DNA from 4 places in the Hahella aquimaris genome. Region 1 is predicted to be linked to each of the others. Evidence: riboswitches for the same ligand, from Rfam matches in the RefSeq annotation. Region 1 holds a riboswitch; each other region holds the start of a gene.
The links. A riboswitch is a leader RNA that binds a small molecule or an ion and turns the genes downstream of it on or off. The one in region 1 is predicted to bind cobalamin.
Positions count from the first base shown of each region.

Region 1 (4,209 bases):
ATAGCTTGGCGAACTCTCCGGAGAACTCTTTGACGAGGCCGGGGTGATCAGTAACCACGATGTTTTCCTGGTTATAAGTGCTGGCGCTGCGAGTCCAGTTAAAGCTGCCGTGAATCAGCACGCTGTCATCGATCAAAGCGAATTTATGGTGCATATGGTGGGGTTCATCGTCCATCTTCACAGAAATGCCGGCTTCTTTAAATCGATTGATGTCGCTGCCGCGATCGAAGGACTTGTCATTGTCCGTAATGATGCGGATTTTTAGCCCCCTTTTATGGGCGTTAATAATTTCGTCCGCGATTTTGTCGTCAGAAATGGTGAAAACGCAGATCTGCAAACTGCTTTGAGCATGACGTATGCGCTCGATGATTGCACGACGACATTGCTCTCCTGGGCTGAAGTAAGCCCGCGTTAAATTGCTCTCATCCTCCCCCGAGTCCAGGGCCTTGATCACCCGCTCCAGCCACTTCAATGCTCTGAGCGCCCCATCGCCTCCATTGACGATCAACGGACGGGTTAATTCAAAGGCGCGATTACGCATGAAACGCACCTGATCCGGCTGTAAAGTCTCAAGCATCGCCAGCAACGCCTGTTTCTCAGCATTATCGAACCTTTCATCCGTGAGGGTTTGTTGGAGGAAGAAAGTTAGTTGGTCCAGTTGCATTGTGCTTACGCCTTTTACTTCGAAACTCGGAAAAGAGTAACTTTTTGAGTCGCAAATCGAAATAGTGACAGGCGTCGTCGAGGGAGATGGAGGCTAGTTTGGAAATTTCCCGTCGAGCAAAAACAAATGTTGCATTTGTACGGTGAGTATTATGAATTGTAAGCCTTTTGTTCGGGCAGTGTGAGTTACCAGTGATAAAGTCTAGGTACGGCAAAATTTTGCTTATTGTTCTTTTACAACTGCTGACGGCCGTTTTCGTCTTTCACTTCATATCTATCGTTTATTCAGAACAGCAGGCGGCAGCCAATGGGGTTAGCGCAATTGAGGTTAAGGGCGGCGTGCGTTACCTGCTACTGCCGCTTGTCGTCACGGTTATCACTATCACAGGAGTGATCGACCGGAGATTAGATTCGGCATTCTTTAAAAAAGCGCAGGGAGGAATTATTTTTGCTGCCTTATTATGCTTGCTTTTTATAGGTTGGTGGATGGAAATGTCGGTAGTCTACTTTATTGAAAGCATGGGATATCGGGATTGTGGAACAACATATTCAGGGGTGTGGTTGAATGTTTCACTTTACGCGCACGCATCTGAAGCATGTCCTTAATACACTGTTTTAGCGTTGTTTGTGCTGGTGACCCATATCTTCAGAGAGGTCGACAGCTAGGGGCCGGCAGTCACTCCAATTTCTATCTCTCTCCTGTATACTTGCTCGCTAAAGATGAATTGATGACTTGTTATTCAGGATTTCCTATGGCGATTAAACGCGTATCTTCTTGGCTATTGGTGGTGGGGTTGAGCTTGGGCGCTTTGGCTGGCTGTTCTCCGGAGGTGGGAAGCAAGGACTGGTGTGAGGATATGGCGACCAAGCCGAAGGGCGACTGGACGGCCAATGAGGCGACGGATTACGCTAAACACTGCCTGTTCCGCTCTGACAGCTAAGCGAGCAGTCCCAGGTTGAAACGTTGGGATAAACGAGATGCTCTTCACATTTAGATAGTTATCAACAGGTTGCCGCCACTGCGGGGCCTGTGATTTCAGCGAGGCGCTTTGCGCGCCTTGACTTTGCTGGGGCGGCCATTTAGCTTACGCCCCCATTGCATCAGGTGTCCTGAGAACATTCGTTCAAGGGATGAAACGGGAAGTCGGTTTAAATCCGACGCTGCCCCCGCAACGGTAAATGAGTCAAACGACAACTCCCTGTCACTGCGTATTCGCGGGAAGACGTTGTCGCCGGCCTCGCCACTCATAAGCCCGGAGACCGGCCTGACGCCTGCTGATCGCGTGGCTTAGCGGAGGGCTTTGCCGGGATTCGTCTGACTCGACTCCTTTCCCTCTGTGCTTGTATTCGCTGCGTAACAATTGCATCCACTGGCGCTACTCTTTCGGAACATTATGAGGCTTGTAACCCTTTTGCTTTTAGTTGGCTCACAACTGACCGCCGTTCGCGCGGAAGAGTTGGAGCCTGTTGTCGTCGAAGCCAAGGCTCCATCTGCGGATGAGATTGACGCGGAGTATCAAACTGGCTTTGTGAAGGTGATCAAGCGCGAGCAATTCGACTCGAAAGTCGCGACCGTCGCAGACGTGCTGAAAAATGAAACCGGCGTTCAAGTACGGCAGAGCGGTGGACTGGGATCATACTCCGCCGTTTATCTGCGTGGCTCTACCAGTAAGCAGGTGAACGTTTATCTTGATGGGGTATTGCTGAACGACGCGACTGGCGGCTCGGTGGACTTGAGTCAGATACTGCTGAGCGGTATTGAACAGATTGAAATTTATAAGGGCGCGACGCCGATTCAGCTGGGCTACTCTGGCGTTGGCGGCGCTATTAATATCAAGTCCCTGCGCTTCAGCAAGCCCCTCAGGCAATTGAGTCTTGGATATGGCTCATTCAACAGTCGCAAAGGGGCGCTTACCTTCGCCGATAGTGTGGGCGAAACCAACTACCTCGCGTCCCTTGATTATCTCGGCAGTGATAACGACTTCGAGATGCTGAACGATAACCAGACTGAATTTAATCCCTACGATGATCGCGTGGAGCGCCGTCGCAACGCAGACTTCAGTCAGTTCAACGGCATGCTGATGGCGGAGCGCAGCCTCTCGGATCGCACGGACTTGCAACTGATGGCGCAGCACTTTAATAAAGACCAGCATTTGCCCGATATCGCCAACCTGGAGAGTACGCGGACTAGCCTGGATACTGATTTCACTCGTCTGCAGAGCAAACTGAGCTTCGCCAGAAATGCGCAGGAAAATTATTCGGGGCGTATTTTCTGGTCCACCCAAGAAGAGCGTTATGACGACAGTCAAAGCCGAATCGGCCTGGGCGTGCAGAAAACGCGCGCTGACACAGATGTGGTCGGCGCCGAGTTATATGGCTCCTATTCAATCGGCTTGCATCTGCTCTCCGCTACGTTGGAAGCGCGCCGGGAAACTTACCAAGAAGAAGATCTGACTGGGCGCAGCCAGAAGCAGGAGTTTGAGCGCATGACCTATCTATTGGGCGTTCAGGATGAGTGGGCGGATGTGGAAGACATTTGGCTGGTGCGTCTTAGCGCACGCCAGTATTTCCTTAAAGACGAAACCCCTGCTGCGTCTTTGAGCGGGCGCACCGAGGAAGCCACCGATTCCGCTCAATATCACTCTTTGCAGGCTGGCGTTCGCTATCGTCTGACAGATTGGCTGTCTCTAAAAACGAATGCTTCCCGAGATGTGAGGTTCCCTCAGTTAGCGGAGAAGTTCGGCGATAGAGGATTCTTCATTGGTAATAGTGAGTTGCAACCGGAAACAGCATTGAACGGCGACATCGGATTTGAAGTGGGCGTAGATAGTTTTAGTGTATCTGCAGCCTATTTCTATCGGGATTTAAAAGATGCTATCGTCCCCTCTTATGACTCAAGGGGAGTCGGCCGCTTTGAGAATGTCGGCAAAGCAAGGGTTAGCGGAGTGGAAGTGGACGCCATGTATCGACCTGTTCCCGCCTGGACGTTTATCGCCAGAAGCACCGCCCAGGACACAGAAAACCTGTCAGACGCCCGTGACCTGCACGGCAAGCAACTGGCGGGCGCTTACACCTATTCCCACTTTTTATCCGCCGCCTGGAATATCGGTCGTATCACCACGTCTGTCGAATATCGCCATGAATCCGGGGCGTATTACGACAGCGCCCAGGAAACGGAAGTGGAAGATCAAAACATTGTCGATGTAGTGGGTCGCTGGTCCGATGGCGAAACGACCGTTGAAGTCAGCGCAAACAATGTGACCGATGAGGTCGTTGAAGCCTTTAACGGTTTCCCCTCTCCCGGACGTCACTATTTTGTGACTTTACAGCATTTATTTTAGTTTCTTGTTTAATAACTAAGAGGACGCGGGCATGCAACAGAGTATAGCAACAACGTTGAGATGGGCGGGTTTAACCCTGGCGTTTGCGACGATGGCGGGTTGTGGCGGCGGTGACAGCGGTAATGGCGGAACAACGCCTAATTCGGAGTGGGTTGCGGTTATCGCTGGTGTGGCGAATGACTATTCATCGAGTGAAGTCTCAATT
Region 1 is NZ_CP132203.1:4,859,475-4,863,683, reverse strand. Features, by position in the region: gene O5O45_RS21440 (phospholipase D-like domain-containing protein) at 1-664, opposite strand, end outside; gene O5O45_RS21435 (hypothetical protein) at 883-1,269, shown strand; gene O5O45_RS21430 (DUF3012 domain-containing protein) at 1,416-1,604, shown strand; cobalamin riboswitch at 1,750-1,946, shown strand; gene O5O45_RS21425 (TonB-dependent receptor plug domain-containing protein) at 2,058-4,004, shown strand; gene O5O45_RS21420 (NHL repeat-containing protein) at 4,036-4,209, shown strand, end outside.

Region 2 (4,209 bases), 1.2 Mb from region 1:
CGATCTGGAGCCGGACGACATTCTCATCACCAACGGATGTCATGAGGCGCTGACTCTGGCGCTGAGGGCGGTGACGCAGCCGGGAGATGTGGTGGCGGTGGAATCGCCCACTTACTTTGGATTGCTGCAGGTCATTGATGCCTTGGGACTAAAGGCGCTGGAAATTCCCGTTGACCCGAAAAGCGGACTCAGCCTGGAGGCGCTGCAACTGGCCTTGGAGCAATGGCCGGTCAAGGCCTGCGTGGCCATGCCCAACTTCAGCAATCCCCTGGGGTGTTTGATGCCGGATGAGCGCAAGGAGCAACTGGTGCGCTTGTTGGAAGCCCGCAGCGCGCCCTTGATCGAGAACGATATCTACGGCGAGTTAGGCTTTTCCGGCCTACGGCCGCGAGCAGCGAAAAGCTATGATCGCGCCGGGGGCGTGCTTTACTGTTCGTCGTTTTCCAAATCAATCGCCCCAGGTTTGCGGGTGGGGTGGATGGCGCCGGGGCGCTGGCGGACGCGGGTCGGCTACCTGAAGTTCGCCAGCACGTTGGCCTGCCCGAGCTTGCCGCAGATGGCGGTGGCGCATTATCTGGCGCAGGCGGATTTCGATCGCCATCTGCGACGTATGCGGCATGAGTTCTCAGTGCATGTGGAACGCATGACGACGGCGGTGTTGCGGTATTTTCCCGCTGGCGTGCGGGTGTCGCAACCGACGGGTGGTTTTGTGCTGTGGGTGGAGCTGGAGGAGGACTGCGATACGGTCGCGCTGTATCGCAAAGCGTTGGCCGCCGGCGTGAGCATCGCGCCAGGAACCCTGTTCAGCGGCAGTGGCGACAAGTACAGACACTGCCTGCGGCTTAATTGCGCGGCGCCCTGGACGGCGGAGGCGGAAGAAGCGATCCGCCAGTTGGGCGTTTGGCTGCGCGCAGGCTAAGCGGGATTACCAGCCGAAGCTGAAAGTGGGGTCAATGAAGAACATGACGCCGCTATAACAGGCTAGCATCAGAAAGCTGCTGATAAAGCCGTGAAAAGCAGTCTTGTAGCCGGCTTCTTCGTCCTTCTTGATAAGAAAGCGATAGCCGGCGAAACAACTCAAGCCAATCACAAACAAAGCCACCAAGGCGAAGCCGCCGTTGACCACCTGCATATTGATGATGAAATTCTCTCGCGCCTTTGCAGCCTCGGTCGCTTCGTCCGGATACAGGATAAAAGAGCCCGGCAGCAATGGGTGGGCGGTGGCTTCAATGGTGTAGCGATAGAAAGGCCAGAAGCGTCCGCAACGGGCGAGCAGGCGATTGCCTTCCTGGTCACTGACTACGGCGTTGGCGGCGAATAACGGGCCGCCGCAAAGGTCGAACTCCTTTTTCACCTCTTCCCGGCTGTGCAATTCGACACTGCGTTCGATGCTCACCGGGGACCAACCGGTCAGATTGAAGACGGTGTATTCCAACAGGCTCAAGCCATAGGCCAATCCTGCATACATAAACACGAGGAACAGCAGACGTTTCAGAATGAGTCCATGGCGGGACAAGGGCGCGTCGGTCATACAGTCTTATTCTTGTCGGTAATTACGGGAGCGTAAAACTGACACAATCTTGCAGACAGGTCCAGAGCCCCTCTTTGGCTTTCTGGACTTAAAATGACCAATTCATGATAATGTGGGCCGCAATGGTTCCAGTTGCTCAAAACTCGATCACTTTCGATAAGAGCAGGATTAAATGGGAATCCGGTGGGCGCCACTTTATGCGCGTCCGATCAGCCGGAGCTGTCCCCGCAACTGTGAGCGAAGAGTTCGTCCCGGATAACGCCGCCCCTCCTTATCGCGACGTTATCAAAGGCCACTGAGTGGAGACTGTCTCCAGTTCGGGAAGGCGGGGCAGGACTGTGAAACGCAAGCCAGGAGACCTGCCATTGTTCGACTCCCATTCGGAGCCTGTTTTATCCGACCGTAAACGGGGAATTTACGCCGGATTCGCACCTCGCATCGATTCAAGGCGGCATCTGCATGTTGGTTAAGGCTTTTCGGGCCCTGGGATTGCTATCAGCGCTTACTTTCACACTTTCCGTCAAAGCGGGCGATGCGCGCGCGGCTGAGCCCACGGTCATGTCGGTCAATCAGTGCGTTGACCAAATGATGGGGTATCTCGCCCCGGAAAATCTGGTGTCGGTCACCTGGCTCAGCCATCAGCCCTCTGAGCTGGAAATTGCACCGACCTTGCGTGACATTCCCGCCAACTTTGGTTTTATCGAGCAGGTGCTGAAACTCCGGCCGGATATCGTGATGGCGGGCCAGTATGGCGCATCCTCGCTCAAGCCGTTGGTGCGGAAGTTCAATATGCGTTGGGTGGAGATCCCGTTGCCGCAATCCCTTGATGATCTGGAGGCAAGCTGGAAGCTAGTGGGCGAAGCAGTGCGCAAACCCGAACAAGCGGCGGCGATCGTCAGCGGGTTGCGGAAATATTTCGCCGAGATTCATGGGCGGATAGCGGACAAGCAAGTCAGGGCGCTGATCCTGAACGCCAATGGCTGGATCGCTGGCGAGGGTAATTTCCAGGATGCCTTTCTGGACGCTATCGGCGTGATTAACGTGGCGAGCGAGCAAGGCGTGCAAGGCTGGGGACAAGTGGATCTGGAGACCTTGGTGCGCTGGCGACCGGATTTGCTGTTGATGATAAGCAACAGCTATGACAGCGAGGCGCTGGCCACCACCTGGGTGGAGCATCCGTTGCTGCAGCGCCGTCCTGCCCGTTTTAAACCGCTGTATATCCCCGCCGACTGGCTCTCCTGCGGAACCCCCGCCATGACCCTGGCGGCCCAGAAGGTGGCGGAGCATATCTTGGCGCAAGAGCGCAAAGCGCCTGGGGCGGAGACTGCGAATGACTTATAACCGTTTGCTGCTGATTCTGAGCGTGGCGCTGGTCTTTTTGATAGGTCTGTCTTTGTGCACCGGTCGGGTGACCGGGGTGAGCTGGCCGGGGTGGGATCTGGAAACTCAATTGATTTTATGGGAAATCCGTTTGCCGCGGACACTGCTGGCGCTGCTATGTGGAACTGTATTGGCGTTGTCCGGCGCTGTGTTGCAGGGATTGTTACGCAACCCGTTGGCGGACGCTGGCGTACTGGGGGTTTCCTCCACGGCGGCGCTGAGTTCGGTGTGCGCCATCTACTTTGGTTTTTCCGCCAGTGGCCTGTTTACGCCTGTGGCGGGCATTATCGGCGCCATGTTGGGATTGCTGGCGCTGGTGGCGATCGTCGGGTCGGAAGCGGGCATTGTGATGATCATCCTCGCCGGCGCAGCGATTAACTCCTTCAGCTCGGCGCTGACGGCGCTGGCCTTGAATATGGCGCCGAATCCTTTCGCGGTGCAGGACATTCTGTTCTGGCTGATGGGGTCATTTGAACATCGCACCCTGCAGCACTTTTATCTGGCGGCCCCGCCCGCACTGTTGGGCATTGCGTTGCTGTTCAGCGTGTCGCGTTCCCTGGATGTCCTGTCGCTGGGGGAGAATACCGCTCGCTCCATGGGCGTGCGTCTGCAGAAAGTGCAATGGGTGGCGGGCCTGGGCGTGGCGCTGGCGGTCGGGGCCAGCGTGGCGGTGAGCGGCGTGATTGGTTTCGTGGGGCTGGTGGTGCCTCACATGCTGCGGCCGTTTACCGAGTGGCGGCCTGGGCGATTGCTGGTTCCCAGCGCCCTGGCGGGCGCCAGCCTGATGTTGCTGACCGATATCTCCGTACGCTGTCTGCCACCGGGGCCGGAGCTGCGCGTTGGCGTCATTACGGCATTGTTGGGCGGGCCGTTCTTCCTCTGGCTGCTGCGCCACCTGCGCAAGGCGGAGGCGCTAGTATGAGCGAGGCGTTGAGTCTGGAACTCAGCGGATTGCAAGTGGGTTATCCCGGCGCCCCGGTTTTATCCGATGTCAGCTTCCGTCTGCCATCCGGACAACTCACGGCGATACTGGGCAGTAACGGCGCTGGCAAGTCCACCCTGTTGAAAACCATCGTCGGTCTGATCCCCAAGTTATCCGGCGCGATGCGACTGCAAGGTCTGGACCTGTGTGAGATGGCGCCAAAACAGCGGGCGCAGCATATCTCTTATCTGGATCAGGACACCGACTGTCACTGGCCTCTGAGTGTGGAAACCCTGGTCGGTCTAGGGCGGTTTCCAGCGCAGACCCATCGCAGCAGATTAAGCGCGCAGGATCAGGCCCTGATTCAGAACGCCAT
Region 2 is NZ_CP132203.1:6,044,273-6,048,481, forward strand. Features, by position in the region: gene O5O45_RS26760 (aminotransferase-like domain-containing protein) at 1-919, shown strand, start outside; gene O5O45_RS26765 (hypothetical protein) at 926-1,531, opposite strand; cobalamin riboswitch at 1,638-1,912, shown strand; gene O5O45_RS26770 (ABC transporter substrate-binding protein) at 1,991-2,872, shown strand; gene O5O45_RS26775 (FecCD family ABC transporter permease) at 2,862-3,833, shown strand; gene O5O45_RS26780 (ABC transporter ATP-binding protein) at 3,830-4,209, shown strand, end outside.
Region 2: it holds a riboswitch for cobalamin, as region 1 does, so the genes downstream of both, O5O45_RS26770 (ABC transporter substrate-binding protein) here and O5O45_RS21425 (TonB-dependent receptor plug domain-containing protein) in region 1, are expected to answer to the same signal.

Region 3 (4,209 bases), 1.0 Mb from region 1:
CTGACGACCGGTCGAAAGCTGATGACCTTGGGTTCCCCGGCGTTGATGGGGAAAAGGGTAAAGTGCAAGGCTCCGCTCGAATCAAGCTCAGTTGACTGAAAGTAGACCGCCTCGACGTTACTCAGCGCATGCAGTTCTTCTCTCTCTGGCCAGACGCCGGAAAAGGCGTATTTTTCCGCCATGTCCACTCTGACACCCCCCAATAAACCTAAGGCCTCGGTCAGGCGGGCTTTAATCGTCGCGTGGCGCCCGGCGTCCAATGCGAAAGTCAAAGCGATGCAAATCACGGCGATACAGGTAAGGATCTCCAGCCAGCGAAAGCTTCCGACAGCCTGATAAGACGGTCTTAAAACGAGGAGGTCGCCATCAAATTTCGGCGGCGGGCCTGCGTTGAGCGCAGAGACGTCGGCTCCCGACTGAGTTGGAGCGGTTATGAACTGCTGATTGACCCACCTTGCCCGCCAGTTCAAATAGGTCAGAAAAGGAAAGGCGGACAGAATAAAGAGAGGATGCAATGCTTCCGCAAGCGTTGAGGCCGTTATCACCGCCGCAATATAAAGCGCGCTGGTCCACGGGCCGAGCAAAGGATCAGAACGGCCCGCCAGGGAGGAACTGCGCGCGAGATTACCAACCAGAGAGGGAATAAAAAAGTAAAAGAACAGTCCACGCAGCGGCGGCCAGACAGGGTCGCCCGATATAAGCCGATACTTGCGCCAGTTCATGTAATGCCAGAACAGTTCGTATGCGCCCAGCGTTAACACATACAAAAGACAGTGCAGCCACATGGGCGGCGCAAAATAGGGCGTCAGTTTTTCTTTGAAAAAGCGTCGGCGTTCAGGCAAAGCCAGTCCTTAATGCGAAGAAGAAAATTATTAGCAGTTTAGCTGATTTGCATCCTGAACTACTTTTGATTCAGGTAATTACCCGCTTATTTTTTGGGATGACAATGAGGTTGGGCAAACTTCGCCTGTTAGGTCGCCATGAAAACTGTGGGTATGTGAATGTCGCCGTTAGGGATATCAGTGTGGTTTAGCGGTATTGACTGCGCCGGTTTACTGTTTAGAATGGCCGCCTTTTGGAAATTCTCATGGATTTGAATCTAATCATTGGCGTCTTGATCGAGAGTGCGTGTCTCTTCGCCGCAGCTAAACTGCTAAAAGTTTCGCTTGGGTTTATTGAGGCGTTCTTGATCGTTCTTGCGGCGGTTTTGATTGTACACTTTGTCTATGGGCTTCCTGGTTTTCTTCTCGCACTTGGGTTTTATTTGGTGGCGTTGAAGTTAATCACCAAAGCGGATGCCTATTCAGAGATCTTTATTCTTACGCTCATAGGATTAGGCGTCCAGGCGCTACTGAAAAAGTTCTTATTCGCCGTCGTTTTGGCCTGATTTTCTCTAATGCGGCTATGGCCGCGTAGCATCTCCTTTCATCTATATCTAGTATTTACTTTTAATATTCAAAACCATATATTGTGCTTCAGCTATGGTTCACGCCTGTTCACAGGTTGTGCTAAGAGGGAATCCGGTGAGAGTCCGGTACTGACGCGCAGCGGTGTGGGGGAACGAAAGCGACGCGGGCGGAAACGCCCACGCACTGTCCTGAAAGAGGATGGGAAGCGGTCGCCGTAGGTTCGCAAAAACGTGTAAACGCCCCCGAGTCCGAAGACCTGCCATGCTGAAGTTATTCATGCCTTCGCGACTCAGGGTAATGATAAAGCGCCGCTCTATGCGAGGCGATTTTCGTCCTGTCTGTGCGTCGCTTTATGTCCCGGTTCGCGGAGGTTCGGCCAGAACACGCGATAGAGGACAATCCCATGACCGGCAGTTTTTCGTCCCCCAGCGAGGCGCGCGCCTCCAGCTCCCCATCTGTTTCATCCGAGTCACGTACTAATAACGCCTTGCTGCAGGTGATCAAACGCACCGGTCAGGCGGCGCCCTTCGACGACCGCAAAATCGCCATGGCGGTGACCAAGGCGTTTTTGGCGGTGGAAGGACAGTCCGCATCCGGCTCGCCCCGTGTACGGGACTCCGTAGAAAAACTGGTTAAGGACATCGTGGCTCGCCTGCGTCGCCGCAGCCCGGAAGGCGGCTCGGTGCATATCGAAGAAATTCAGGATCTGGTGGAATTGGGCCTGATGCGCGGCGGCTTCCATAAAGTGGCGCGCGCCTATGTGCTGTATCGTGAAGAGCATGCCCGTCAGCGTGCGCCTGCGCCAAGCGAGCAGGCGGGGGAGACCCATCCCGATATCAATGTGAAGTTCGCCGACGGGACGGAAGCGCCGCTGAACATGGGGCGTCTGCGTACGGTGATCAGTGACGCCTGCGCCGATCTGGATGGCGTCAGTGGGGACAAAGTACTACAGGGCGCATTGAAAAACCTGTACAACGGCGTCAAACATAAAGACGTCAACGCCGCGTTGGTCATGGCGGCGCGTCCGCTGATCGAAGAAGAGCCCAACTACTCCTATGTGTGCGCCCGTCTGCTGTTGGACGGCCTGCGCGAAGAATCGCTGAGCTATCTCAATATCGCCGCGTCCGCCACGGAAAGTGAAATGGCGGAACTGTATCCGACCGCGTTCCGCGCCATTATCGAACGCTGCGTGGAACATGAACTGCTGTCGCCAAATCTGCTGCAGTTCGATCTGGAACGACTGGGCGCTGCGCTTAAGCCTGAGCGTGATCGCCAATTCACCTACCTGGGGCTACAGACTCTTTACGATCGCTACTTCATTCACTGGCGCGAGACTCGCCTGGAATTGCCGCAGGCGTTTTTCATGCGCGTCGCCATGGGATTGTCGGTGCAGGAAGACGATCCCAATGCGCGTGCGATTGAGTTCTACAACCTGTTGTCCTCCTTCGATTACATGTGCTCTACGCCGACGCTGTTCAACGCGGGGACCAATCGTCCGCAGTTGTCGTCCTGCTACCTCACCACAGTGCCGGACGATCTTGAAGGCATCTACGGCGCGATCAAGGACAATGCGCTGCTGTCCAAATGGGCGGGCGGTCTGGGTAATGACTGGACGCCGGTGCGTTCTCTGGGCTCCCATATCAAAGGCACTAATGGTAAATCCCAGGGCGTGGTGCCGTTCCTGAAGGTGGTCAACGACACGGCGGTGGCGGTGAATCAGGGGGGCAAACGTAAAGGCGCGGTATGCGCTTATCTGGAGTCCTGGCACCTGGATATCGAAGAGTTCCTGGAACTGCGCAAAAACACCGGCGATGAACGCCGCCGCACCCATGACATGAACTCCGCCAACTGGATTCCAGACCTGTTCATGAAGCGGGTGTTCGAGGATAAGGAGTGGACCCTGTTCTCACCCAGCGACGCGCCTGATCTGCACGATTTGTACGGCTCGGCTTTTGAAGTGCGCTATACCCACTACGAATCCCTGGTGGAATCCGGTGAAATCACCCTGTTCAAGAAAGTGCCTGCGCAGAACCTGTGGCGCAAGATGCTCTCCATGTTGTTCGAAACCGGCCACCCCTGGGTGACTTTCAAAGATCCCTGCAACCTGCGTTCGCCGCAGCAACATGTTGGCGTGGTGCACTCCTCCAACCTGTGTACGGAGATCACGCTGAACACCAGTCAGGACGAAATCGCGGTGTGTAACCTGGGCTCGGTCAACCTGGTCAACCACATTCGCAATGGCGAAATCGACCACGACCGTCTGCGCAACACCGTGTATACGGCGGTGCGCATGCTGGATAACGTCATCGACATCAACTACTACGCGGTTCCCCAGGCGCGCAACGCCAACCTGCGTCATCGTCCCGTGGGTATGGGCCTGATGGGCTTCCAGGATGCGCTGTACAAGCTTGGCCTGCCATACAGCAGCGTCGAAGCGGTGCGCTTCGCCGATCAATCCATGGAGCTGATCAGTTATTTCGCGATCACTGCTTCCTCCAATCTGGCGAAAGAACGCGGCCGCTACGAAACCTATGAAGGCTCCTTGTGGGATCAGGGCGTTCTGCCTATCGATTCTCTGGATCGTCTGGAGCAGGAACGCGGCGCGGAGTTTTGCACGCTGGATCGCGGCCACAGCCTGGACTGGGCGCCGGTGCGTGAACTGGTGAAAAAGCAGGGCATGCGTAACTCCAATGTCATGGCGATCGCGCCTACAGCGACGATTTCCAATATTGTCGGCGTTTCCCAGTCCATCGAACCGACGTATCAGAACCTGTTCGTCAAATCCAACCTGTCCGGCGAG
Region 3 is NZ_CP132203.1:5,863,353-5,867,561, forward strand. Features, by position in the region: gene O5O45_RS25885 (pilin) at 1-842, opposite strand, end outside; gene O5O45_RS25890 (hypothetical protein) at 1,088-1,387, shown strand; cobalamin riboswitch at 1,465-1,687, shown strand; gene O5O45_RS25895 (ribonucleoside-diphosphate reductase subunit alpha) at 1,813-4,209, shown strand, end outside.
Region 3: it holds a riboswitch for cobalamin, as region 1 does, so the genes downstream of both, O5O45_RS25895 (ribonucleoside-diphosphate reductase subunit alpha) here and O5O45_RS21425 (TonB-dependent receptor plug domain-containing protein) in region 1, are expected to answer to the same signal.

Region 4 (4,209 bases), 1.5 Mb from region 1:
ACGGCGGAGTACGTAGCGTTGGGATCTCGGGCAGTTGTGGCGTTACCGGCTTATCCGCCGCCATCAGTTGCGGCGGCATGGCGCCCCAGTCGCCGGAGATTCCAGAGGACGAGGAGGGTGACGAACCCCCGGAGCCGCTGGCGTCTCCGCCGCTTCCCTGTGAGGGCGGTGAACCTGTGGGCGGTGACGTATCCTGGTGATTGGCGCGATGACTAAGCGCGAACGAGCGCGTCGCCGCCACGTCTTCCGCGTTGACCTCATCGCGTCCACTCAAGGCGGCGTGGGCGATGGCGGCGCGGCGCCAGCAAATGTCCGCACGCACGCCTTCTACGCCGGCGGCGAGGCATTGGCTGGCGATGTCCCGTTGTATATCCGTCGGGCAGAGAACTTGCGGCAGGCGCTCGCGGGCGGCGGTGATGCCGGCTTTCAGTTTTTGTTGCGCATCGCGCCATTGCGCCTGAAACGCGTCGCGATCTTGTTCGAAGTCCAGACGTCGCTCCACGATGGCCATGCGCTGCTCAACGTCATAGGTTTCATCGAGGGTGACGGCGAGACCGAAACGGTCCTGTAGCTGCGGACGCAGTTCACCTTCATCCGGGTTCATGGTGCCGATCAGAATAAATTGCGCCGGATGGCTATGGCTGAGGCCGTCCCGCTCGACAAAGTTCACGCCTGAGGCCGCCGTATCGAGCAGGGCGTCCACCAAGGGGTCAGGCAGCAAATTGACTTCATCAATGTAAAGTACGCCGCCGTGAGCTTTGGCCAGCAGGCCGGGATTAAACTGCACGCGTCGCTCGCCCATGGCCTGTTGCAGATCAATGCTGCCGATCAGGCGTTCTTCAGACGCGCCCAGGGGAAGGGTGACGAACTTGTCCGCCGCCTCCGGTAGCAGATCCGCCAGTCCCCGCGCCAGCGTCGATTTGGCGGAGCCGCGGGGGCCGCTGATCAATACGCCGCCCAGATGGGGATTGATGGCGGCGAGCAGCAATGCGGTTTTTAGCGGCTGCTGACCGACCACCGCGGCGAAAGGGTAGGCGGCGAGGGCAGGCTGGGCGGCGACGTCCATTGACTCAGCGCGCCTGCAGCGCGGCGTCCTGGTTGCTCCAGCGGCGCAGGAACCAGGCGCAGGCCAACCCGACGATCACCCAGAACAGCGCGTTGGTCAGGGTGGCGGCGGTGATGAATTGATGGTGCAGCATCTGTAACGCCTGCAGCGCCTGTGGATTGGTGGCGGCGAATTCCGGCGCATTGGTGTGCGGCGCGCCCACCAGATGCGGAATGACCAGCAGAGGCAACCCGCCCAGCTTTTTCCATCCCGGCGCGAACGCCAGTAAAGCGAAACCGATAGCGGTGACCAATGCGGTCGCGACCCACCATAGCTGGCGATTTTCCAGCGCGGCGGCCTGCATGCCGGGAATCTCCGGCGGTAGTCCAATGGCGGGAGCGACAAAGAACACGCCATAGCCCGCCAGTCCCCATAATAATCCCGCGCCCCAGCCTGCGCCGCTCTTGCCACTGAGTCTGGCGGCATACATACAGGCCAGCATCAGCGCGCTGAAGCCGATACCGGCGAGCACGTTGGCAAGCAGGGTGTACAGTGTGCGCTCCAGGCCGTCTTCCGGGCCCCAGGCGTCTTCGCCATGGTGGTGGCCGCCGGCTTCGGCGCCGCCGTGCTCATGTTCATGATGGGCGTCCGCCGCAGCGTGCTGGTGATTTTCCACTACGACAGGTTCAGGCTCCTCGCCGCCTTCGTAGGTTTCCGCCTCCAGAATAATGCTGGTGACCTGGGAATGCTGTACGGCGCTCAGCAGCCCGCCGGCCAACAGGCCAACCAGCAGCGACGCCAGGATAATACGCTGAAACAACATGTCTCTTCCTCATGTAATGCGGTGTGACGTCGCTATGCGCGCAAGCGCCGTACGCAGGGTGCGGCGTCAAGACGGACAGGCGAACGTTTGGCCCTGGCGGGGCCTCAGAATTCAGTAACTGTTAGTGACAGGGGAAAGCAAACGCGTGCCGGGTGTCGTGAGCGGCGTTGTGAGCCGCATCCATGGACAGAAAGCCCACTGCGAACAGAATCAGTCCGCCGAAGCACATGGCGCCGATAAGTTGTAGCGCTGCGTTATTGGAAGCCAGCAATGGAAGAGAGAGATTTTTAGTTTGCATGATCTGCGCACCTACCCGTACGAACTGCAGTGGATTAAGCAAGGCCGGTCTCCGGGCTTACGAAAGGTCGAAGCGTTTTCGACACAACATTTGCGCCTTCCCATGTCAAAACTGACGACACAGTGGCGTTAGCAAATTACTTTCGATTACCGTTGCGGGGGCAGCACTGGATTAGCGTAATGCGCACCAGATTTCCCGATTATCTCGCGGTCGAGCACCTTGGTCAGCGGGATATGCTATTGGCTGAACGCAGGGGAAGTCAACAAGTTAGCGGGTTGCAATGCGCGCGGACCATGGTGAGAATAGGCCGCCTCATCACGAGCCTGGCGCATACTGACCAATGGATACATTGCTGATTCTTGTCCTCGCCCTGACTTTCGACGCCCTGTTGGGAGAACCGCGCCGGCTGCATCCTTTGGTTGGTTTCGGGCGTTACGCCGGCTGGGTGGAAGGAGCGATTCGCATCGCCGACTTCTCTTCATCAGCAACCCGCGCGCTTGGCGCGGCGGCGGTGACGGCGGCGATTCTACCCTGGACTGCGCTCGCCTGGCTGGCTAGCGAGTGGAGCGAATCCTCCGCCTGGGGACACATTATCTTTTCCGCCTTCGTGCTCTATCTCACCATCGGCTGGCGCAGTTTGCTGGAGCATGTGCGTCAGGTCGCTGCGCCATTGCGCAGGCATGACGCGGAGGCGGCGCGGCGCAGTCTGTCCATGATCGTCAGTCGCGACACGGCGGAACTGGGAGAGGAGGAGATCGCCTCCGCCGCCACGGAATCCGCCCTGGAGAACGGCAACGACGCTATCTTCGCCGCCATCTTCTGGTTCCTGCTCGCCGGGGTTCCCGGCGTAGTGATGTATCGCCTCAGCAATACGCTGGATGCGATGTGGGGCTATAAAAACACGCGTTATGTGCATTTCGGCTGGGCGGCGGCGCGTCTGGACGATGTCCTCAATTGGGTCCCCGCCCGTCTGACGGCGTTCAGTTACGCCTGTTGCGGCGCGTTGGACAGCGCTCTGCGGTGCTGGCGCGCCCAGGGCGGACACTGGAAAAGTCCCAATGCGGGACCCGTAATGGCGGCGGGCGCGGGCGCGCTGCGGGTACGACTCGGTGGCGCGGCGACGTATCACGGCAATCTGCAGCACCGGCCTATACTGGGCTGTGGCGACGCCGCCTCGGCGCAATCCATCGAGCGCGCCTGCACGCTCATCAACCGCACTTTGATTTTGTGGACGGCGACGGTGGCCTTGGGAGCGGGCGCGCTGTGGTTGTGGGGGGCGGTTTGAATGAACGGGAGTGACTTTGATAACGGGGCCGGCCATGCGGGCCTTCAGGCGGAAGAGCCGGCTCCCGTCCATGGCGGCGATCTGGAAAAGTACAGTCAACGCTACGGTATTGCCCCTGATGACTGGCTGGATCTGTCCACTGGCGTCAGCCCCTTTCCCTATCCGCTGACAAGCATTCCGGCAGAGGTGTTTCGACGTCTGCCTTATCCCGACCCAGCGCTGCAACAGGCCGCCAGCGCCTATTACGGGACCGATTCCCTGCTGGCGATTCCCGGCACGCAATGGGCGATTCAACACCTGCCCGCTTGTTGCGCGCCCGGTGTGGCGGCGCTGCCGGACGTCGGCTATCGCGAACATGAGCATCACTGGCGTCGTCAAGGCTTCAGAATCATTCATTACCCTGCGGGAGATCTGGCGGGCGCGACGGCGCGTCTGGCGCAGACAGAAAACTTGCGCGTCCTGGTGGCGATTAATCCGAATAACCCCGCCGCCCGTAGGACGCCATTGGCGGCGCTGCGTGAGTCGGCGCTGCGTCTGCAATCTACGGGCGCATTGATGGTGGTGGATGAAGCCTTCGCCGACGCGGAGACAGATTCCAGTCTGCTGGGCGAGACCCTGCCGGAGAACGTTGTGGTGTTGCGCTCATTCGGCAAGTTTTTCGGATGGCCGGGAGTGCGCCTGGGGTTTGCGGCGGCCGCGCCTCACTGGCTGGCTGCATTGCAGGGTCGGCTTGGTCCCTGGACGGTGAACAGCGCCGC
Region 4 is NZ_CP132203.1:6,349,899-6,354,107, forward strand. Features, by position in the region: gene O5O45_RS28195 (ATP-binding protein) at 1-1,066, opposite strand, end outside; gene O5O45_RS28200 (CbtA family protein) at 1,071-1,868, opposite strand; gene O5O45_RS28205 (CbtB domain-containing protein) at 1,990-2,166, opposite strand; cobalamin riboswitch at 2,192-2,403, opposite strand; gene cbiB (adenosylcobinamide-phosphate synthase CbiB) at 2,507-3,451, shown strand; gene cobD (threonine-phosphate decarboxylase CobD) at 3,452-4,209, shown strand, end outside.
Region 4: it holds a riboswitch for cobalamin, as region 1 does, so the genes downstream of both, O5O45_RS28205 (CbtB domain-containing protein) here and O5O45_RS21425 (TonB-dependent receptor plug domain-containing protein) in region 1, are expected to answer to the same signal.